Regions from separate parts of the Streptomyces sp. NPDC057249 genome, predicted to be linked through region 1. Evidence: riboswitches for the same ligand, from Rfam matches in the RefSeq annotation. Region 1 holds a riboswitch; each other region holds the start of a gene.

What was found. Region 1 has a riboswitch for cyclic di-AMP ahead of ACFUJY_RS31330 (transglycosylase SLT domain-containing protein). Riboswitches for the same ligand answer to the same signal wherever they lie in the genome.
Positions count from the first base shown of each region.
Region 2: another riboswitch for cyclic di-AMP. It lies ahead of ACFUJY_RS03605 (M23 family metallopeptidase); the one in region 1 lies ahead of ACFUJY_RS31330 (transglycosylase SLT domain-containing protein).
Region 3: another riboswitch for cyclic di-AMP. It lies ahead of ACFUJY_RS23745 (transglycosylase family protein); the one in region 1 lies ahead of ACFUJY_RS31330 (transglycosylase SLT domain-containing protein).
Region 4: another riboswitch for cyclic di-AMP. It lies ahead of ACFUJY_RS06930 (NlpC/P60 family protein); the one in region 1 lies ahead of ACFUJY_RS31330 (transglycosylase SLT domain-containing protein).

Region 1 is NZ_JBHUXS010000023.1:80,821-86,487, reverse strand. It holds gene ACFUJY_RS31340 (SpoIIE family protein phosphatase) at 1-2,095, opposite strand, end outside; gene ACFUJY_RS31335 (antitoxin) at 2,236-2,421, opposite strand; gene ACFUJY_RS31330 (transglycosylase SLT domain-containing protein) at 2,610-3,476, opposite strand; cyclic di-AMP (ydaO/yuaA leader) riboswitch at 3,480-3,664, opposite strand; gene ACFUJY_RS31325 (2,3-dihydro-2,3-dihydroxybenzoate dehydrogenase) at 4,086-4,928, shown strand; gene ACFUJY_RS31320 ((2,3-dihydroxybenzoyl)adenylate synthase) at 4,980-5,667, shown strand, end outside.
Region 2 is NZ_JBHUXS010000001.1:752,167-757,833, forward strand. It holds tRNA gene ACFUJY_RS03595 (tRNA-Met) at 1-2, shown strand, start outside; gene ACFUJY_RS03600 (PP2C family protein-serine/threonine phosphatase) at 170-1,333, shown strand; cyclic di-AMP (ydaO/yuaA leader) riboswitch at 1,545-1,698, shown strand; gene ACFUJY_RS03605 (M23 family metallopeptidase) at 1,710-2,879, shown strand; gene ACFUJY_RS03610 (aldo/keto reductase) at 3,046-3,990, shown strand; gene ACFUJY_RS03615 (PrsW family glutamic-type intramembrane protease) at 4,038-5,594, opposite strand; gene trmB (tRNA (guanosine(46)-N7)-methyltransferase TrmB) at 5,645-5,667, opposite strand, start outside.
Region 3 is NZ_JBHUXS010000013.1:96,687-102,353, reverse strand. It holds gene ACFUJY_RS23755 (recombinase family protein) at 1-251, shown strand, start outside; gene ACFUJY_RS23750 (transglycosylase family protein) at 510-1,571, shown strand; cyclic di-AMP (ydaO/yuaA leader) riboswitch at 1,857-2,025, shown strand; gene ACFUJY_RS23745 (transglycosylase family protein) at 2,030-2,746, shown strand; gene eno (phosphopyruvate hydratase) at 3,045-4,331, shown strand; gene ACFUJY_RS23735 (septum formation initiator family protein) at 4,442-4,912, shown strand; gene ACFUJY_RS23730 (DUF501 domain-containing protein) at 4,983-5,522, shown strand; gene ACFUJY_RS23725 (exopolyphosphatase) at 5,536-5,667, shown strand, end outside.
Region 4 is NZ_JBHUXS010000003.1:92,284-97,950, reverse strand. It holds gene ACFUJY_RS06940 (NlpC/P60 family protein) at 1-598, opposite strand, end outside; gene ACFUJY_RS06935 (hypothetical protein) at 909-1,262, shown strand; gene ACFUJY_RS06930 (NlpC/P60 family protein) at 1,311-2,471, opposite strand; cyclic di-AMP (ydaO/yuaA leader) riboswitch at 2,470-2,620, opposite strand; gene pcrA (DNA helicase PcrA) at 2,782-5,220, shown strand; gene ACFUJY_RS06920 (peptidoglycan DD-metalloendopeptidase family protein) at 5,278-5,667, opposite strand, start outside.

The DNA.
Region 1 (5,667 bases):
GGCCGGTGTCCAGGTCGATGAGCAGGCGGTTGGTGCCGCCCATGACCTCCTGCGGGTCGTGGCCGCTGAGCGCGAAGGCCCGTACGGCGCTGCGGAGCTGGCCCATGGTCGCGGCGGCGGCCACGCCGTGCCCCTGCACGTCCCCGATGACGAGGGCGAGGCGGCCGTGGGTCTCGATCACGTCGTACCAGTCGCCGCCGACGTCCATGCCCTGGGTGCCGGCGAGGTAGCGGCCCTGGGTGTCGATGCCGCGGACGGCGGGCAGCCGGTGCGGCAGCAGCGCGTCCTGGAGGCCGCGGGCCAGGGCGGCCTCGGTGTCGTAGCGCTGGGCCCGCTGGAGGGCCTGGGCGATGAGGCCGGCCAGGGCGGTCAGGACCGTACGCTCCTCCGGGCTGAAGCCGCGCGGCTGGTCGAAGCCGAGGATGCAGGAGCCGACGAGCCGCCCGGAAGCGATGAGCGGGAGGAAGGCGCGGGCGCCGACGTCGGCGTCCATGGGAATGCCCGGGTAGGCGGCGGCCAGGCGCTGCATCGACTCGAAGAAGATGGGGCGGCCCGTGGTGAGCGTCTCCACGCCGGGGATGCGGGCGTCCAGGCCGACCGCGTCGAACCGGTCGAGGAAGCCCGGCGGGAAGCCGGTCTCCCACTCCAGGTAGAGGTGGCCCTCCTTGAGCAGGTAGATCGCCAGTTGCCGGCCGCCGAAGGCCGGGAGCAGCTCCTCGGTGACCACGCGGGAGACCTGCCGGGCGGTGACGGCCTCGGTGAGCGCGATGGCGAGGGCGACCGGCCGGTAGAGGGCGGCGGACCGGTCGGCCGGTGAGCCGAGCCCGAGTCCGGGCGTGACGACGGAGTCCGGGGCGTAGGCGGGCTTCTCGGCGGGCGTGAGGACGGCGGTCAGGCCGTCGTGCCCCGGGTACAGGGAGACGGAGAGCCAGGGGGGCGGGTCACGGCGGACGAGGAAGTGGACCGGGGCGTCGGAGATCATCGCGGCCCGGTAGTGGTCCTCGTAGGCCGGGTTCGCGAACCAGGGCAGTGCCTCCCAGAACACCCGGCCGACCAGCGCGGCACGGGGCCGGCCGAGCATGTCCTCGGCGAGCGGGTTGACGTAGGTGATCCGGCCGAAGCGGTCGAGCGAGAAGATGCCGCGCGGCAGCCGGTCGGCGGCCTCGGCGACGACCGGACCGATGCCCAGGTCCACCAGGAAGCCGGTCAGGTGCCCGGCGGGTCCCTCGTCGTCCTGCCTGCGGCCGGAGACCTCCAGCAGGTGGGAGCGCCCGTCCGGGCCGCGCAGCCGCATCCGGCGTACGACGGGGCCGCCGGAGTCCGCCGCCTGCCGGGCCAGCGCCCAGAGGCCGTAGACGTCCTCCGGTGCGAGCCGGGCGGCCAGGGCCCCGATGGTGCCGGGGAATCGCCCGGCTCCGGTGCCAAGGATCGCGGCCAGGTCGTCGTCCGCCTCGACGGCACCCGTGGCGAGGTTCCAGTCGAAGCGGCCGATGCGCACGGGCGGGGAGGTCCTGGCGGGCAGCTGGACGGGGAGCGGCTCGCCCTCCCACTCCGGCCGGATGCCCGCCTCCGCGAGGGTGGCCAGTTCGGCGCCCAGGCCGTGGGCGATGTGCTGGAGCCGGTCCCGGTCGGCGGCGGGGACCGGCTCGTCGCCGGTCGCGGCGCGCAGGACGACGAGGACGCCGACCGGTGCGCGGCGGCGCGGCACCGGCACGTACAGGGAGCCGAAGGGGAACGGCAGTCCGGCCATGAGCTGCGGGAAGCGCCGCATGGCGTCCTCCGCGTCGGCGAGGTAGACCGGGCTGCCGGTGCGGAACGCCTCGGCGACGGGGAACGGCCGGTTCACGTGCATCCGCCACCAGGGGCGGAACAGGGGGCCGGGCAGCCCGGCGAGGACGGCCAGCCGGAGCAGGCCGGGGGTGCGCGAGGGGAGGTAGACCCCGCCGGCCCGGCCGCCGACCGCCTCGATGGCGTTCACGACGGACTGGGCGAGCACCAGGGACAGGTCGTCCGGCGCCCGGCCGTCCTCCGGTCCTCCGGGCGGGCCGTCGCTCGGGCCGGACGGAAGCCGCCCGGCCGCGCCGTGCCAGGTCACACAGTCAGGATGCTCCCGGGCGGCCGGTGCGGCACGTCGGAGGCACCTCCGGCCCGCGCGGCCGGCGGGGGCACGACGCGCGCGAGCGGTGGACGCCACGGCTGTGGCGTCCACCGCTCCCGTACGGTCCGTGCGGGCGCTTACCGGCCCTCGTCCGGCGGCCGGTCGCCGAACTGGTCGTTGAGCTTCTGCTGGGCGGAGTCGACCTGGCCGCCGTACTTGCCGCCGGTCTTCTTGTCGACGTAGTCGCCGCCCTTCTCGACTCCCTGGCGGGCCTGGTCCGGATGCCCCTTGATCATGTCCTTGATCTTGTCGAGCATGCTCATGACTGACCTCCTAGAGACGCTGACCGTTCCAGCATCCACGCCCTGCCGCGCCCTCGCATTCCGGGACGGGCGGTCGCGGCGGTCCGGCCGCGGAGGAGCGGTACGGCATGCGAAAGGGGTGGAAAGAAGCGTTCCGCTTCTTTCCACCCCTGCTCACGGCCCTGCCCCGAGCGCGGGGCCGGTGTGGATCAGTACGCGCCGAAGACGTTGTCCATCGAGCCGTACGTGGCGGCGGCGTAGTTGCACGCGGCCGTGATGTTGGCGACCGGGTCGTAGATGTCCATCGACGTACCGGGCACGTGGTAGGCGTCGAAGGTGGGCTGGATCACCTGGAGCAGACCCTTGGAGGGGGTGCCGTTGACGGCGTTGATGTCCCAGTTGTTGATCGCCATCGGGTTGCCCGAGGACTCGCGCATGATGTTGCGGTAGATGCCGTCGTAGCTGCCCGGGATGCCCTGCTCGGCCATGACGGCCAGGGATTCCTTGATCCAGCCGTCGAGGTCGTCGGTGTACGTGACGGCCGCCTGGGTCTCGGCGGGCTTCTCGGCGGCGACCGGAACGACGGAGCGCTCGGAGCGGTCGGCACGGTCGGCGCTCTCGGCGCGGGGGGCCGTGTCGCCGTTCTTCTCGGCGGTCTCCGCCTTGAACGCGCTCTTCTCCGCGGCCTTAGGGGCGGCGGTCTCGGACTTGGCGCCGATGGTGAGCTTCAGGCCCGGGTGAATGAGGTCGGGGTTGCTGCCGACAGCACCGCGGTTGTCCTTGTACAGCCGCTCCCAGCCGCCGCTGAGGGAATGCCCCTGGGCGATCTTGTAAAGCGAATCGCCGGACACCACGGAATAGGTGGTGGGCGCGGCCTTGCGCACGGCAATTTCCTTGCCGGCGACGGAAGTCGGGGCCGCGGCCTTTTCGGCGACGACGGTCTTGGCGGGGGCGGCGGAGGCCGATCCGGCCGTGATCAGGGGGAGCGCGAGAACGGCTCCGCCCGCGCTGACGGCGATGAAACCGCGGGTCAGGGACGCGGACTTGGCACGACGGTGCTTACCCGTGAGGGGCATGGCGTATTTCCTCTCCGTCGCCTGCGAGGTGAGCTGTCGGGTTCGGACTGGAGATGTCCGGTCGCGCATGGCGACTTCACCCCTAGCCGCTCCGGATTCCGGACCGGCGGCAAACCTGGGTCCCCCGCTCCTGCCGTACGTGAGTGGTCGGGTTACCGGACGGCGGCAGGATTCGGCGTTCCATCCGGATTGATGACGGGACCGTAAGCGAGAAACGACGGCCGGAACAAGCCCGGAATTGCTGATCACAATTGTTTTGCAAGATCAATCAAAGGAAATACTCATGATCGCCCGCGCCGGGGGAAGTCAAATTTCTTGGCACGACTGGGAACCGGGAGATCGGATCGTGCGTCAGAAACGGCCGACGTGACGCTGCCCACTGGAAGCGCAATGTGCATATTCGTCCGTTTTGGGCACATCTGACAGCATCAAAACGGTCCCGATCGCCCTCAATTGACCTTTTGCCTATATGTGAATAAAAGGGACATCCCATGCTGCCCGGGCGGCCGGATCGCCGGTTCCCGCCCCCTCGTCTCCGTGATCACTCTATGGTTAGGCTTACCTAAGTGTTCCCGTCCCCGTTCACCGTCGCTTGGAGATCCCAGGACCATGGCGCCGCATTCCGCCTCTCCCTCTCTTCGCCCCACCGCCTCCGCCCCCGCCGAACAGGAACTCACCGGCCGGCTGGCCCTCGTGACGGGAGCCGGACGCGGCATAGGCGAGGCGGTCGTGCGGGCCCTCGTCGCGCGCGGCTGCCGGGTCCTGGCGACCGACGCGGACCGGGAGGGTGTCGGCGCCCTCTCTCGGGAGCACGACGGGAGCGTCGTCGCCCGGGCCCTGGACGTCACGGACGCGGCGGCCGTCGAGGCCCTGGTCGGCGAGGCCGAGGACACGCTCGGCGCCCTCGACATCGCGGTCAACGTCGCCGGGATACTGCGCTGTTCACCCGTCACCGAGCTGACCGACGAGGACTGGCGGGCCACCTTCGCCGTGAACACCGACGGGGTGTTCCACGTCTCGCGGTCCGTCGCGCGCCGGATGGCGGACCGGGGCGCGGGCAGCATCGTCACCGTCGCGTCCAACGCGGCCGGCATCCCCCGTACGACCATGGCGGCGTACGCCGCGTCGAAGGCCGCGGCCGTCATGTTCACCAAGTGCCTCGGCCTGGAACTGGCCCCCCGGGGCGTCCGCTGCAACACCGTGTCGCCCGGCTCCACGCTCACCGACATGCAGCGCGGGATGTGGCCCGCCGGGGAAGCCCACGACGACGGGCCCGCCGCGCAGCGCGTCATAGCCGGCGACCTGGCCAGCTACCGCACGGGCATCCCGCTCGGCCGGATCGCCGAACCGGCGGACATCGCCGAGGCGGTCGCCTTCCTCGTGTCCGACCGGGCCCGCCACATCACCCTGCACGACCTGTACGTCGACGGCGGCGCCACGCTGCGCGCCTGACCCGTCCGCCCGGCACCCCGCAAACGGCCCTCCCCCTGGAGACGTGGATCGATGACCGCCTCACCGTACGAAGACGCCCCGACCTGGCCCGCCGAGTTCGCCGCCCGTTACCGCGCGGCAGGGCACTGGCGCGGCGAGACCTTCACGAGCATGCTGCGCGAACGGGCCGAGGCCCACGGCGACCGCGTCGCGCTGATCGACCCCGCGCCCACGCGCCGCGCCTGGACGTACCGGGAGCTGGACGAGCGCGCGGCCCGGCTGGCGGCCGGCTTCCGGGCGCGCGGGATAGCCAGGGGCGACCGGGTCGTCGTCCAGCTGCCCAACATCGCCGAGTTCGCCGAGGTGGTCTTCGCCCTCTTCCGCATCGGCGCACTCCCCGTCTACGCGCTGCCCGCCCACCGCGAGACGGAGATCGGCTACTTCTGCTCCTTCGCCGAGGCCGTCGCCTACGTCGTCCCGGACCAGCACGCCGGATTCGACCACCGCGCGCTGGCCACCGCCGTCCGGGAGCAGGCGCCCACCCTGAAGCACGTGTTCGTCGTCGGCGACCCGGGCGAGCACACCGCCCTGTCCGACGTGCCGTGCGACGCGGACGGGGAGCCCGAGGACGGGCCCGAGCCGCACGACCTGGCCTTCCTCCAGCTGTCCGGGGGCACCACGGGGGTGCCCAAGCTCATCCCCCGTACGCACGACGACTACATCTACTCGCTGCGCGGCTCCAACGAGATCTGCGGCGTCG
Region 2 (5,667 bases), on a different contig from region 1:
TACTGAAGGATCAGGCCCGGCACGCAAGCAGCGTGCCGGGCCTGATGCGTTGTCGGCGCCCCGTCCCTCGTCCCTTCGGCTGCCGAGGAGTCGCCCGTCGGGCGGGCAGCGGCGAGGCTGAGGGAGGTGCGCGGTACGGGCCGCGGCCGCACCGGGCAGGAGACCGCAGGTGGGGAAGTGGGTACGACGGTGGCGCGGGCCGGACGGCGCGGCGAGCCGCCGGTTCGTCCGGGTGCTGCCGGTGGCGATGATCGTCATCGGAGTGCTGTTCGACCTGTTCACGCCGCCCTCCTACACGGCCGTCCCGATGTTCGCGGCCGCCCCGCTGATCGCCGCGCCCTTCTTCGGTATGGGCACCACGATCCGGATCGGGATCGCCTCGGTGCTCGCCGTCGCCGGAATCCGGCTCTTCACCGGCGATCTGGTCGAGGTGGTCTCGTTCATCGAGATGCTCACCGTGCTCACCGTCGCCGTGCAGGCGTGCGTGATCAACCGGGTCGTGCGGCGCGGCAGCGACCGGCTGGCGTCCGCCCGGATCATCGCCGAGACGGCCATGCGGGCCGTACTGCCCGCACCGCCCGAGCGGATCGGCGGACTCCAGGTGGCCGCGCGGTACGAGGCGGCGCAGGCGGACGAGTTCGTCGGGGGCGACCTCTTCGCGGCCGCTGACACTCCGTACGGCGTACGGCTGGTGCTGGGGGACGTGCGTGGCAAGGGGCTGCAGGCGGTCGGCGCGGTGGCGGTGGTGATCGGCGCGTTCCGGGAGGCGGCGGAGCAGGAGAAATCGCTGGAGGGCGTGGCGCAGCGGCTGGAGCGCGCGCTGGCGCGTGAGTCGGTGCGGCGGAGCAATCTGGACGCGTTCGAGGGGTTCGTGACCGCGGTGCTCGCGGAGATCCCGCCGGGTGCGCAGGGCGTACGGATGGTGAACCGCGGCCACCCGGACCCGCTGCTGCTGCACGGGGACGGGGCGGTGGAGGCGCTGACGCCCTCGGAGCCCGCGCTTCCGCTGGGCATGGACCTGGGGGTGCGGCCGGACCGCTCGGACCACTGGGAGCTGCCGGCCGGCGGGACGCTGCTGTTCTACACGGACGGCCTGTCGGAGGCGCGGGACGCCGACGGTGTCTTCTACGACCCGGCGGAGCGGCTGCGCGGGCGCCTCTTCCCCGGCCCCGAGGAGCTGTTGTCCGCGCTGACCGACGACGTGCGGCTGCATACGGGAGGCGAGTCGACCGACGACATGGCGCTGCTCGCGGTGGCCCGGCCGGCGAAGGGGCAGCCGGACCGGCGCAGGACGGTCAAGATCGTCAAGAGGGATGCCACGCTGCGTGACTGAGAAGCGCCGCTCCGCATAACATTTGACACAACGTCAGAAAACGTGCGGTGGCCGAACGGTGATCAGCTCGCCCGATTCCACCCGGTTGTGTCCCGTAAAGTCTGGGCCGAGCACGTGAACGATCAGTGGGAACGGCTTGGAATCGGACCCGTCTGTCTATTAACGTTCGATAACGCAGCGCGGTTGTCCCAGCCGTCGTCAGGGACGGCGCCGCGCGCGTGCGCCGAATCCCGCAAGGGAACCGGGGAACCACCTACATGGGGTGAATCGGGCATCTTCGTCTTCACGAGAGGCGGAAAGGCCCGTAGGAGACCTTCCTGCTCCGAACCCGTCAGCTAACCCGGTAGGCGAGAAGGAAGGAAAGGAGTGCGCCCGCGTGGCGTCCAACAAGCCTGCCCCCGAATCACCTTCCCGGTTCGTGCCCGAGTACGGCCCCGACTTCGCGTCCGGCCCCGGCACCGCGTACATCCCGGAACAGGGAAGCGACCACATGACCGATCGGGGCAACGGCTTCGGCACCGGCGCCGGTTTCGGCAGCGGCTTCCGCGCCGACGACGCCGACTCCGAGCGGACCTGGGAGGAATGGAACCCCACCGAGGAGTCCGTCCGTCCCGTCCGCGGCAAGCACCGTGTCGCCAAGCAGCGCAATGGTCTGGCCCGTAGCTCCACCGTCCTCGGCGTCGGTGTCATCGCGGCCGTCGGCGCGGGCGGCATGGCCACCGCACAGAGCAAACCGCCGGTCTCCATCTCCCTTCCCGATTCCATCGCGGACAATCTTCCCGACGCCAAGTCCCTCCCCGGCGTCGGCGCGTTGTTCGCCGGCGAGAGCGAGGCCGAAGCCCCCGCCACGGCCACCGCCGCCGCCCCCCTGACCACCGCCGGCATCACCACCGCCGAGGCCGAGCAGGGCACCACGGACGCCGGCGAGGCGCTGCGCGCCCGCATCCTCCAGCAGGCCGAGCAGCAGCAGGGCGCCGCCGACGCCGAGGCGAAGGCGGCCGAGGAGAAGGCCGCCGCCGAGAAGGCCGCCGCCGAGGCGAAGAAGCAGCAGGACGAGGCCGAGGCCAAGGCCGCCGCCGAGAAGAAGAAGGCGGAGGAGGAGGCGAAGAAGAAGGCCGAGGCCCTGCGCCTGGCCAAGCTCGCCGCCAGCTACGCCATCCCCACCTCCTCGTACACGATCACCTCGACGTTCGGCGAGGCCGGTTCGATGTGGTCCTCCGGCTACCACACGGGCCTCGACTTCGCGGCCCCGACCGGTACGCCGATCAAGGCCGTCCACACCGGCACCATCAAGTCGGCCGGCTGGTCCGGCGCCTACGGCTACCGCACGGTGCTGGAGCTGGAGGACGGCACCGAGCTGTGGTTCTGCCACCAGTCCTCGATCGGCGTCACGGTCGGCCAGAAGGTCACCACCGGCGACACCATCGGCCGCGTCGGCGCGACCGGGAACGTGACCGGCCCGCACCTCCACCTGGAGGTCCACACCCCGGACGGCACCGGCATCGACCCGATGGCCTGGCTGCGCGCCCGCGGTCTGACCGTCTGAGGTCCGTCCTCCCCCAAGCCGTGGCCCTTCCCGGTACGCGGCCGTCCGAACCCCGGCAGCCCTGACGCACACCCCCCGACGTCAGGGCTGCCGGTCCGCGTGGCCGCGGCCTGCCGGATGTATGCGGCACGGAATAGCCGGGTGGCCGGAATCCGTTGTTCCCTCCATGACTTCACTGCGCGATCTCGGCCCGTCCGGCCTCCAGGTCTTCCCGCTCTGCCTCGGTGGAAACGTCTTCGGCTGGACCGCGGACGAGGAACGGTCCTTCGCCGTCCTCGACGCGTACGCGGCGGCCGGCGGCAACTTCGTGGACACCGCCGACGCCTACTCGCACTGGGTCCCCGGCAACGAGGGCGGCGAGTCGGAGACGGTCATCGGCCAGTGGCTCGCGTCGCGCGGCAACCGGTCCGACGTCGTGGTGGCCACCAAGGTCGGTGCCCTCCCCGGTTACCAGGGCCTCTCGGCGCCCACGATCAAGTCGGCCGCCGAGGAGTCGCTGCGCCGGCTCGGCACGGACCACATCGACCTGTACTACACGCACTTCGACGACGAGACCGTCCCCGTCGAGGAGATCATCACCGCCCTCGACGAGCTGGTGAAGGAGGGCAAGGTCCGTGAGATCGCCGCCTCCAACATCAGCCCCGCCCGGCTGCGCGCCTCGCTCGCCTTCTCCGAACGCGAGGGCCTGGCCCGCTATGTGGCGCTGCAGCCGCACTACAACCTCGTCTCGCGGGACACCTACGAGGGCGAACTCCAGGACACCGCCGCCGACGCCGGGCTCGCCGCCGTCCCGTACTTCGCGCTGGCCGCCGGCTTCCTCACCGGCAAGTACCGCCCGGGGACGACCGTGGACAGCGCCCGCGCCGGGAGCGCGGCCGGCCATCTGGAGTCGGAGCGCGGCCGGCGGGTGCTCGCCGCACTCGACACGGTGGCGCGGGACCGGGACGCCGAGATCGCGACGGTGGCCCTGGCCTGGCTCGCATCCCGCCCGACGGTCGCCGCGCCGATCGCCTCGGCCCGTACGGTCGACCAGCTGCCCGCCCTGCTGGCGGTCGCCGGTCTCCGGCTGACGGACGAGGAACTGTCGACGCTGACGGCGGCCTCGGCCTAGGGCGCGTCCCGCCCCACGGGAGACCGTCGGCCCGGCCTGCGTCCGGATCAGGTCGGCGGCTTCCCGGGGTAGGGCGGTGCGGTGTAGGGCTGCCGGCCATGGGGCTGCGCAGGGTACGGGGCCGGGCCGAGGTACGGGTTCGGGGAGCCGTGGTACGGGGAGGGGCTGCCGGTGTACGGGGGCGGGGCGCCGTACGCGTACGGCGTGGGGGCGCCCGCGCGGGGCGGCCAGGCGGCCGTGTAGCCGGGCGGCCGGCGGTGGGTGGCCCGGGCCGCGTACGCGAGGGCGGGGCCCGCGATCTCACGGCGCTGCCACAGGTGGTGCAGCAGCTCCAGCTCGCGCGCGGCGAAGTCCGGGTCCGCCCGGCCCCGGCCGGCCTGCCGGCGCAGGGAGGCGAGGGACGTCGCGAACGCCTCGTACTCGGCGACCGCACGAGCCGCCGCCCTGCCGCGCTCCTTCGCCTCCTTGGCGCGGACCGTCGCGTACGCCGGGTGGTACGGATGGCCGGAGACGCTCGCCGCGTACCGCCTGCGCGCCGCGTTCCTGGCGAGGGCGCGGGCCCGCATGGAGGCGAGGGCCCGGGGCTCGTCCGGGGTGAGCCAGCCGGCTTCGGCGTACGCGGGGAGCTCGACGGCCAGGGAGCGCAGCTCCTTGCGGCGGGCCCGGACCACCTGCCAGGTCACCAGGCCGAAGACCGGGACCATGAACGCCCCGTACACGATGTAGAAGCCGTACCGGCCGAAGGTCGCCGAGCCGTTCCACAGGGCGTGCATGCCCATCGCGAGGACCAGGCCGAGCAGCGGAACGGCGATGCGCCGCGTCCGCCGGCCGGGTGCGCCGCTCGCGGCGATGCCGAGACCGATGCCGGTCAGGACGGTGAAGAGCGGGTGGGCGAAGGGGGTCATCACGGCCCGGACCAGGAACGTCACCACGGTCATCGACGCGAAGCCGGAGTCCGCCTGCTGGTCCTCACCGAAGGCGTTGCCCAGGTAGAGGATGTTCTCGGTGAAGGCGAACCCGGTCGCCGTGAAACCGGCGGCGACGACACCGTCCACGACCCCGGTGAACTCCCGCCTGCGGAACAGGAAGAGCAGCAGGACGGCCGCCGCCTTGGCGCTCTCCTCGACCACCGGTGCGATGACCGTGGCGCCGAGGGTGTCCGCGTTCCCCGGATCGCTGTCGGCTATCCACCGGGTCGCGAACGAGTTGGCGAGGATGGCGATCAGGGCCGCCGCGCACGCGCCCCACGCAAAGGCGAACAGCAGGTTCCGCCACGGCGTCGGCTCGACCCGGTCCAGCCAGCGGAAGGCGGTCATCAGCACCGGGACCGGCAGGACGGCCAGGCACAGGCCGACGAGGAACCCCTCGGTGCCGGTCTGGTCGCGGACCAGGGCGAGGATCACCACCCCGCAGAGCGCGAGCAGTGTGAAGACGGCGACCACTCGGAACGTCCGGTGCCGCCGGAGCAGGCCGACGCGGCGCGGGCGGTAGCGCCACTGGCCCCGCGCCGGCACGGCGGCCAGGATCTCGCCGACCCGCTGCTCCTGGAGCACCGGGACGGCCGGCTGATCCTGCCGTTGTCGCTGAACAGACCCGTCGGACACCCCTCGACCCTAACGAGCGGGTCCGACAACGGCCATGGTGTCCGTCCGGCTCAGACGCGCGCGAAGAGCAGGT
Region 3 (5,667 bases), on a different contig from region 1:
TCGTCTATCGCAAGACCGACCGAGGTGCCGGCAGGAACAACACTCGGCTCCGCGAAGACGGCAGCCCTGTCCACGGTGACCCGATCAGGATCGGTGTTCCGCCCATTCTGTCCGAGGAGCGCGCCGGGCTGCTCATGGAGACGCTCGGAAGGATCGGGTTCCAGAACGGTCGCATCGACGACCGGAGCTATCCCCTGGCCGTCGGGGTGTGGCGGCGTACCGGCATTCAATGCTGCCCCCGCTCACCGTGACTATTCAGCCGGGTGCCGGGCTTCCGCCGCAGATGCGCAGCGAGGCGTTCGACGTCAGGAAAACGCCGTGATGCCGAAGGTTTGGTGGCCTACGCGGTTTCGTGGCGACACGTGCGCACACCGAGAGAAGTGACGTCCCGTCAAATCTGTGACTTCCACGTGATCTCTGCTGCATCGACTTGTGACTCACGTTCGAGTTTCGCTAGGTTCACCGTTCGACTCACCAGTCGCTTGTCAGTCACACGGAAGGCATCTCCCATGGGCTCCGCGAACGGCAGACACCGCCGCCCTCGTCAGGCACCCGCCATCGTCGTCGCCGCAGGCGTGACCGGCTCGGCCATCGCCATCCCGCTGCTCGGCGCGGCGAGCGCACACGCGGCGGACTCCTCGACCTGGGACCGGGTGGCCGACTGCGAGAGCGGCGGGAGCTGGAGCGCCGATCTCGGCAACGGCTCGTACGGCGGCCTCCAGTTCACGCCGGAGCTGTGGAAGGCGTACGGAGGCGACGCGTACGCCGAGCGTGCCGACCTCGCCAGCCGCTCGCAGCAGATCGCGGTCGCCGAGCGGGTCCTGGCCGCCAAGGGCCCGACGGCGTGGCCGAGCTGTGCGGTGGTCTCCGGGCTCACCCGGGCCGCGGGCGCGGCGGACGTGGACCCGGGCGACGAGGACGCGGACGAGCCCGCCCGGAGCGCCGACGCGGGCCTCGACGCCGGTCTCGGCACCGACCCGGTGGACGACGCCTCCTCGGGCTCCTCGGCCACCCCCTCGGACGAGGCGGCCGACGGGGCCGCCGCGGGCAAGGAGGCCGGCAGGAGCTCCGGCAAGCACGCGGGCCGGAGCGCGGAGGAGAGCGGCAAGGGCGAGGCGTCCGCCTCCCCGACGGCCGACCCCTCCGCCGACCCGTCCGGCACTCCGTCCGCCGACCCGTCCGGCACGCCCCCGGCCGACCCGTCCGCGGACCCGTCCGGCAGCGCGACGGACGACGCGCGGGCGCAGGGCGGCAAGCACCGGGGCGCCCCGGCCGCCGACGACGCCTCCGGGGCGGCCGACGGGCGTGACACGGGCCGGCACGCCTCGCGGGGTGACGGCGACGCACGTGACAGCGCCACGCGGCCGGCTGACGACACGTACACCGTACGGCCGGGCGACAACCTCTGGGCGATCGCCGACGCGCAGGACCTGCCCGGCGGCTGGCCCGAGCTGTACGAGGCCAACAAGGACGAGGTGGGCTCCGACCCGGACCTCATCCTGCCCGGCCAGAACCTCGATCTGGGTCTGGCCGGCCAGGCCCCGGAGAAGGTCGCCGAGAGCGCCGGATGAGCCGTTAGAGGCCCCTGCGCTTTGGGTGGTTTAAGAGGCCCATGTCCCACTTTTGACCGAGTGAGACATGGGTCTCTTTGCGTGAACTGACGCTTCTTGTCCGGGAGGTCCGGTCACATCCGTTCCGACCTGCGCAAACGAGGGTTCGTCGGATGCTCTTACGGGATGATTATCCGGTATGTCCGTCTTTGAATATGACCGTTGGGTGTGATTACGGTCGGAACCGCTCGCACCGCGGGCCCCGTCGACCGTCACGCCGAATCCTGCCGTCGGTCGGAGGGAACAGACGCGAAAGCGCCGTAGGCAGGAGCGGGGGACCCAGGTAGGCGCTGGGCCTGATCGTCGGGAGACGTGACAGGACCGGCTAGGGGTGAAGTCGCGCCAGGAGCGCGGCCGGGCAACTCACTTGGCCCGAACCCGACAGCTCACCTCGCAGGCGTCGGTGAGGAGAAGACTCGATGCTGCTCAACCGCAAGGGCAACAAGCACCGCCGCCCCTCCAAGGCCGTCCGTGTCGCCACGCTCGCCGGTGTCGCCGGTGCCGCCGTCGCCGTGCCGCTGATGGGCGCCACCAACGCCTCCGCCGCCTCCGTCGCCACGTGGGACGCCGTCGCCCAGTGCGAGTCCGGTGGCAACTGGTCGATCAACACCGGCAACGGCTACTACGGCGGCCTGCAGTTCTCCCAGTCCAGCTGGGCCGCCGCCGGCGGTACGCAGTACGCGCCCCGCGCCGACCTGGCCACCAAGGCGCAGCAGATCGCCACCGCCGAGAAGCTCCTCGACATGCAGGGCCCGGGCGCCTGGGCCTGCGCCGGTGCCGGCAACCTGACCAACGACGGTGTCGACCCGGGCGTCGACACCGGCTCCGGTGCCGCGAAGCAGGAGGCCGCCCCCAAGCAGGAGGCCGCCCCGAAGAAGGCCGAGCGCACGGAGGCCCCGGCCACCAACCGCTCCGACCGCTCGGACGCCCCGAAGAAGACGGTCACCACCCCCACCGGCAAGAACGTCGCCAAGGGTGACGGCGAGTACAAGGTCGTCGCCGGTGACACGCTGAGCAAGATCGCCGCCGACCACCACGTCAAGGGTGGCTGGGAGCGGCTGTTCAAGCTGAACAAGGACATCGTCCAGGACGCCGACCTGATCTACCCGGGCCAGCAGCTCCACCTGACGAAGTAACGCGGTCCCTCCTCGCTGACCGCTCAGGCCGCCCCGGCCCGGCACGCACTCTCCCCCCGTGTGTGCCGGGCCGGGGCACGCCGGTTCCGGGGCGGGACGGCCCCCGTGATCGTTCAACTGTTGTAGTTACCGGTCAGTAAATATTTGCCCTTTCGCCCCGGTACGCCCGCCCTTGGGTCCTTTTTCGTCCCAGGGGACGGGCGGTCGGCCGACGCAGACGGCCGGGCCGGTTAGGCTCTTGTGGCAAGGCCAAAGCGACCCTGCACAACCAGCGTCATATCCCAGAAGGAGATGCCTCGTGCCGTCCATCGACGTCGTCGTAGCCCGGGAAATCCTCGACTCCCGGGGCAACCCCACGGTCGAGGTCGAGGTCGGCCTCGACGACGGCAGCACCGGTCGTGCTGCTGTTCCGTCCGGCGCCTCCACCGGCGCGTTCGAGGCCATTGAGCTTCGTGACGGCGACCCCAACCGCTACCAGGGCAAGGGCGTCGAGAAGGCCGTCCTCGCCGTGATCGAGCAGATCGGCCCGGAGCTCGTCGGCTACGACGCCACCGAGCAGCGCCTCATCGACCAGGCGATGTTCGACCTGGACGCCACGGAGAACAAGGGCTCGCTCGGCGCCAACGCCATCCTCGGCGTCTCCCTCGCCGTCGCCCACGCCGCCTCCGAGGCCAGCGACCTCCCGCTGTTCCGCTACCTCGGCGGCCCGAACGCGCACCTGCTGCCCGTTCCGATGATGAACATCCTGAACGGCGGCTCGCACGCCGACTCCAACGTGGACATCCAGGAGTTCATGATCGCGCCCATCGGCGCCGAGTCCTTCTCCGAGGCGCTGCGCTGGGGTGCCGAGGTCTACCACACGCTGAAGAAGGTCCTGAAGACCAAGGGCCTGTCCACCGGCCTCGGCGACGAGGGCGGCTTCGCGCCGAACCTGGAGTCCAACCGCGCCGCCCTCGACCTCATCATCGAGGCCATCAAGGAGGCCGGTTACGCCCCGGGCAAGGACATCGCGCTCGCGCTCGACGTCGCCGCCTCGGAGTTCTACAAGGACGGCTCGTACGAGTTCGAGGGCAAGTCCCGCTCGGCCGCCGAGATGACCGAGTACTACGAGGAGCTGGTCTCCGCGTACCCGCTGGTCTCCATCGAGGACCCGCTGTACGAGGACGACTGGGCCGGCTGGAAGGTCATCACCGACAAGCTGGGCGCCAAGGTCCAGATCGTCGGCGACGACCTCTTCGTCACCAACCCGGAGCGCCTGGCCCGCGGCATCGAGGAGGGCTCCGCCAACGCCCTGCTCGTCAAGGTCAACCAGATCGGTTCGCTGACCGAGACCCTGGACGCCGTCGAGCTGGCCCAGCGCAACGGCTTCAAGTGCATGATGTCGCACCGTTCCGGCGAGACCGAGGACGTCACCATCGCCGACCTCGCCGTCGCCGTGAACTGCGGTCAGATCAAGACCGGCGCCCCGGCCCGCTCGGACCGCGTCGCCAAGTACAACCAGCTGCTGCGCATCGAGGAGATCCTCGACGACGCCGCGGTGTACGCGGGCCGCTCGGCGTTCCCGCGGTTTCGCTCTGCGAACTGACGAACACGGCAAGGGCTGACGCCCCCCGCGGGTGTCCCCGCCTCCGTCCGTCCCCGCGTCCGGTCACGTACCGTGTGCGGGGACGGACGTCGTAATGGGGAGGCGGGAACATGGCCGTGAAGGACCGGGACCGGTTCTCCACCGCGACCCGGCTGCGGCTGCTCGGTGAGCAGACCGCGGCCCGCGTCTACCGGTCCCAGAACCGGCGCCAGGCCCGCCGCTCCCGGCTCACCGGCCGGGCCGCCTTCCTGGCCCTGGTCGTCTGCTCCCTGGTCGTCGCCCTCGCGTACCCGATGCGGCAGTACGTGTCGCAGCGCGACGAGATCGCCGACCAGCGCAGGCAGGCGAGGGAGGCCGAGGCGCGCACCGAGGAGCTGCGGGACCAGAAGGCCCGGCTCCAGGACGACGCGTACATCAAGCGGCTGGCCCGCGAGCACCTGCACTACGTTCTTCCCGGGGAGACCGGCTACACCGTGGTCGACCCCGACGCGGCCAAGGAGCGCGACGGGAAGCCGGCCGAGACGGACCGGCCCTGGCACTCCAACCTGTGGGACGGCGTGGACAGCGCCGACCGCGGCTGACGGCCGTACCCACCCCCGTACCTCTGCAGAACCCGCGGTTCGAGCAGTCCGATCAGCACCCTAGGCAGGCATGGAAACGCCCCCTCCCCAGACCGAGCCCACCGTCCCCACCGAGGCGGACATCGCCGCGTTCCGGCAGCAGCTGGGCCGCCCGCCGCGCGGGCTGCGCGCCATCGCGCACCGCTGTCCGTGCGGCAACCCGGACGTGGTCGAGACGCAGCCCCGGCTGGAGGACGGCACGCCGTTCCCGACGACGTACTACCTGACGTGCCCGCGCGCCGCGTCCGCAATCGGCACGCTGGAGGCGAACGGGGTCATGAAGGAGATGACCGAGCGCCTGGGCACCGATCCCGAGCTGGCGGCGGCCTACCGGGCGGCGCACGAGGACTACATCGCGCGGCGCGACGCCATCGAGGTGCTGGAGGGCTTCCCGAGCGCCGGCGGCATGCCGGACCGGGTGAAGTGCCTGCACGTGCTCGTCGGACACTCGCTGGCGGCCGGTCCCGGTGTCAACCCGCTGGGCGACGAGGCGATCGCGATGCTTCCGGAGTGGTGGCGCAAGGGTCCGTGCGTGTCGCCGTGCGGCGAGCAGGGCACGGACGAGGGCTGAGGGGGCGGCAGACATGACACGCGTGGCCGCCATCGACTGCGGCACCAACTCGATCCGCCTGCTGGTCGCGGACGCCGACCCGGTCACCGGGGAACTCGTCGAGTACGCCCGGTGCATGGAGGTCGTCCGGCTGGGGCAGGGCGTC
Region 4 (5,667 bases), on a different contig from region 1:
GGCGGGCGAGGAGGCGGCGGGCCTCGGCCAGCTTGGCGCGGACGGTCGCCCGGTGCTCCTTCAGGGCGGCCTGCCGGGCGGCCAGCTCGGTGAGCTTCCCGGCCGCCTCGGCGCGTACCTGGGCGATCTCCGCGACCTGGCGGCGCACCGAGCGCACCTCGGCGGCCCGGCGCTCGCCGGCCCGCTCCGCGTAGGTGGCGCGGCGCAGGTACTGGTCGGGGTCGGAGGAGAGCGCCAGCTGCACGGAGGGGTCGATGCCGCCGGACCGGTACTGCGCGGCGGCGTACGCGCCGAGCACGTCGCGGGCGGTGTTGAGGCGGGCGGTCCTGCGGGCGGCCTCGTCGCGCAGGGCGTCGACCGACTCGGCGGCTGCGGTCGCCTCGGACTTCGCGCCGTTGTACTTCTCGGTGGCGACCTCCGCCTCCCGGTACAGCCGGTCCACCTGGGCCTTGACCTGCCGTGCGGTGGGCGCGGGGTCCGCGTGCGCGGCTCCCGGCAGCACGGCGGCCGTCGCGGCTCCGGCGACGGCGAGGGTCGCCGCGGTGCGGGCCGCGGAGGCGGTGGTGAGGCGCTGCCTGGGTTTGCGATGCGCTGCCACGGGGGCGGGCGTCCTTCCGTGCGACGGCCCGGCGGGGTCTACCGGCGGGGTTCCTCGGGTGGCCGGCGAGAACGGTTCCTGGTCCACGGCCACCGGGAAGGGACGCTAATCCGAGGTCACGGGAAGGTGTCGTTATGACTGCTATTGCCTGGTCTTGGCGTGGCATTGTCGGGGGATGACCGCCTGTGAAGCATGAACGACCGGGAAAAGGGCCACAGAGTCAGGCAAAAAGTGCATTCATCATTCAAGCGGGCCGTAGGCCCCACCCTGCCCGGAGTGACCGGAGGGGAGGGCTCTAGGGTGCGGAACCATGCGCGTACTCATCGATTTCGTCGTCGCCCTGCACATCATCGGCATCGCCGCCCTGCTCGGCGGCTTCCTCGGCCAGATGAAGGCGATGAAGGCCGGCACCGCCCGGTTCGTCCCCGGCATGCTGCACGGCGCGCTGACCATGCTGGTCACCGGCGTCGCCCTGGTCGGCCTGGACCAGGCCGACGACCACCCCGTGAACAACGTCAAGATCGGGATCAAGCTGCTGTTCCTGGTCGTGATCCTGGGGCTCGTCTACGTCAAGCGCGACGAGGAGAAGGTCGAGAAGGGGTTCTTCGCGGCGGTCGGCGCGCTGACCCTGGCGAACATCTTCATCGCCACGCTCTGGACCTGAGCGGCCGCGCGCCGGCCGGCCCGGGCGCGGGCCGGCCCTCTTCCCCGGTCAGGCCGGGCGCACACTCCCGTAGATCGGCATGTAGTAGATCGACTCCTCGCGCACGTTCGCCCCGGGCTTCGGCGCGTGGATCATCATCCCGTCGCCCTTGTAGATCCCGACGTGGCTGATGTCGTCGTAGAAGAACACCAGGTCACCGGGTTGCAGATCGGCCGTCGCGACGCGCGTGCCGACGTTCACCTGGTCCCAGGTGGTCCGCGGGATGTCGACGCCCGCCGCCTTCCAGGCCGCCTGCGTCAGCCCCGAGCAGTCGTACGAGGAGGGGCCGGTCGCCCCCCAGACGTACGGCTTGCCGATCTGGGCGCGGGCGAACGCGAGGACCTTCTCCGCCTTCGTGGACGCGCTGGTGCCGGTGTCGGAGCCGGAGCCTGTGTCGGAGCCCGAGCCCGTCTCCGTACCGCTGCCGCCCGACGCCTCGGCCTTCCGCTCGGCCTCCTTCGCGGCGGCGGCCTGCTTCTTCGCCAGCTCCGCCGCCTTGCGCTTGGCCTCGGCCTCCTTCTTGCGCTCCAGCTCCGCCAGACGCGCCTTCTCCTCGGCGGTCAGCTTCGACAGCAGCGTCCGGGCCTCGGCCAGCTTCGTCCGGACGTCCTGCTTGCTGGTACGCAGCGCGGCCTGCGACTCGGTCAGCGTCTCCAGGCTCTCCACGGCCTCCGCGCGCTGCTTCGACGCCTTCGCCTGCTGCGTACGGAAGTTCGCGACCGCCTGCTGCTGGCGCTCGGCCATGCGGTCCATGAGGTGGGTCTGGTCGAAGAACGACTGCGGGTCGTCGGCCAGGAAGAAGGTGGCGGTCGGCGCGAGGCCGCCGTTGCGGTACTGGGCGGCGGCGTAGTTGCCCAGCGTCCTGCGGGCGTCGTTCAGCTTCTCGGTGCGCTTGGCCACGTCGTCGAGCAGCGCGTCGACCTTGGACCGCTGCTTGTCCGTGGCCTCTTTCGCCTGGTTGTACTTCTGGGTCGCGTTGCCGGCCTGCCGGTAGAGGTCGTCCACCTTCTTCCGGACTTCCTCGATGCTCGGCTTCGGCGCCGGCGCGGCCATCGCGCTCTGCGAGGACAGCAGGGTCACCGAGGCCAGCGCGGCCGAGGTCAGACCGATGGCGGGGGCGGTGGAGCGCACCCGGGTGCGCGGTTTGCGATGCGACGCCAAGGCCGGCATCTCCTTCCGTGGACCGCCTACCGGGTTAGCTGTCGGGTTCGGGCGGAACGGAAGGCTGCCCTACGGTCCGGTGGGGAAGGACCGATTCACCCCGGTACTGCGTGTGGGTCCCCGGTTCCGGGCGGGCCCGGATTCGGCGTGGCGGCACGCTCGGCGTGGGTCGCCTCTGGGGGTACGGGCCGTCCGAACGTGCACGCTAGCCAACTCATGGGGCCGCTGTGAAGGTTGGTGTTCGATATGCCCGATACATTTCCGTGACCTTTTCGGAGCGGGGCCGGGTGTCGGTCGGGCGCCTTAGACTCGGACAGCGATGAGCAGCCTATTCGACGACAGTTTCCTGGCCGGCCTCCAGCAGGAGGAGGACGCGCCCCCGCCGCCCCCCGAGGACCCTGCACCCGAAGCGGTGCCGGAGGACCTGTTCGCGGGCGTGTTCGACGGGCCCCCGCCGGCCCGCGACGCGTACTACCGCGACGGCGCGCACCGCCCCGTCATCGACCCCGAGGCGCTGCTCGACGGACTGAACACCGAGCAGCGCGCCGCCGTCGTGCACTCCGGGTCGCCCCTGCTCATCGTGGCCGGCGCCGGCTCCGGCAAGACCAGGGTGCTCACCCACCGCATCGCCCACCTGCTGGCCGAGCGGGGCGTCCACCCCGGCCAGATCCTGGCGATCACCTTCACCAACAAGGCCGCCGGCGAGATGAAGGAGCGCGTCGAGCAGCTGGTCGGGCCCCGGGCCAACGCCATGTGGGTCATGACCTTCCACAGCGCGTGCGTCCGCATCCTGCGCCGCGAGTCCAAGAAGCTCGGCTTCACGTCCTCGTTCTCGATCTACGACGCGGCCGACTCCAAGCGGCTCATGGCCCTGGTCTGCCGCGATCTGGAGCTGGACCCGAAGCGCTACCCGCCGAAGTCCTTCACCGCCAAGGTCTCCAACCTCAAGAACGAGCTCATCGACGAGGAGACCTTCGCGGGCCAGGCAGCCGACGGGTTCGAGAAGACCCTGGCCCAGGCGTACGCGATGTACCAGGCCCGCCTGCGCGAGGCCAACGCGCTGGACTTCGACGACATCATCATGACGACGGTCCACCTCCTCCAGGCGTTCCCGGACGTCGCCGAGCACTACCGCCGCCGCTTCCGGCACGTCCTCGTCGACGAGTACCAGGACACCAACCACGCCCAGTACACGCTGGTGCGCGAGCTGGTCGGCCCGGCCGGTCCCGAGAACGCCCCCGCCGAGCTGTGCGTCGTGGGCGACGCGGACCAGTCGATCTACGCCTTCCGGGGCGCGACCATCCGCAACATCCTCCAGTTCGAGGAGGACTACCCGGACGCGACGACGATCCTCCTGGAGCAGAACTACCGCTCCACCCAGACGATCCTCTCCGCCGCCAACGCCGTCATCGAGCGCAACGAGAGCCGCCGCCCCAAGAACCTGTGGACCAAGGCCGGCACCGGCGCCCGCATCACGGGCTACGTCGCGGACACCGAGCACGACGAGGCGCAGTTCGTTGCCGAGGAGATCGACCGCCTCACCGACGCGGGCGACGCGAAGGCCGGCGACGTCGCCGTCTTCTACCGGACGAACGCGCAGTCCCGTGTCTTCGAGGAGATCTTCATCCGCGTCGGCCTGCCCTACAAGGTCGTCGGCGGCGTCCGCTTCTACGAGCGCAAGGAGGTCCGGGACGTCCTGGCCTACCTGCGGGTCCTCGCCAACCCCGAGGACACCGTCCCGCTCCGCCGCATCCTCAACGTCCCCAAGCGCGGCATCGGCGAGCGCGCCGAGGCCATGATCGACGCGCTCTCGCTGCGCGAGAAGATCACCTTCCCGCAGGCGCTGCGCCGGGTGGACGAGGCGTACGGCATGGCCGCCCGCTCCGCCAACGCCGTGAAGCGGTTCAACACGCTGATGGAGGAGCTGCGCACGGTCGTGGAGTCCGGCGCCGGGCCCGCCGTCGTGCTGGAGGCGGTCCTGGAGCGTACGGGCTATCTCGCCGAGCTCCAGGCGTCCACCGACCCGCAGGACGAGACCCGCATCGAGAACCTCCAGGAGCTCGCCGCCGTCGCCCTCGAATTCGAGCAGGACCGGGGCGAGGAGGAGGGCACCGGCACGCTCGCGGAGTTCCTGGAGCAGGTCGCGCTCGTCGCCGACTCCGACCAGATCCCCGACGAGGACACCGACGGCTCCGGCGTCATCACGCTGATGACCCTGCACACCGCGAAGGGCCTCGAATTCCCGGTCGTCTTCCTGACCGGCATGGAGGACGGCGTCTTCCCGCACATGCGGGCGCTCGGCCAGGTCAAGGAGCTGGAGGAGGAGCGCCGCCTCGCGTACGTCGGCATCACCCGCGCCCGCGAGCGGCTGTATCTGACCCGGGCCGCCATGCGCAGCGCCTGGGGCCAGCCCTCGTACAACCCGCCGTCGCGGTTCCTGGAGGAGATCCCGGACCAGCACCTGGACTGGAAGCGGAAGGGCCCGATGGCCGCCCCGGCGGGCCCCACCTCGGGGATCACCTCGTCGCTCTCCGCCTCCCGCGCCCGCTCCGGCCCCTCCGGCTTCGCGACCCGGCGGACCTCGGACAAGCCGACGATCACGCTGGTGGCGGGCGACCGGGTCACACACGACCAGTTCGGCCTGGGCACGGTGACGGCGGTCGAGGGCGTCGGCGACCAGGCGAAGGCCACGGTCGACTTCGGCGACGACCGCCCCAAGAAGCTGCTCCTGCGGTACGCGCCGGTGCAGAAGCTCTGAGAAACCGGCGGCGGCCGGAGCCCCCGAGGCCCCGGCCGCCGCAGTGGTCCGTCCCGCTCAGGTCGGGTTGACCCCGTGCCCGCGCAGCCACGGCAGCGGGTCGATCGCCGCGCCGCCGCCCGGCCGCACCTCGAAGTGCATGTGCGGGCCGGTCGAGTTCCCGGAGTTCCCGGAGTACGCGATGACATCGCCGGCCTTGACCGGGCCCGAGCGGATGCGGGTGCTGCTGAGGTGGCAGTACCAGGTCTCGGTGCCGTCGGCCATGGTCACGATGGCCATGTTGCCGTAGGCGCTGTTGTACTGCGTACGGACCGTGCCGTCGGTCGCCGCCATCACCGGGGTGCCGTACTGGACGGGGAAGTCGATGCCCGTGTGCACGGACATCCAGTTGACGCCCGCCTGTCCGAAGTAGGCGCTCAGCCCGTGCTGCTTGACCGGCATCACGAA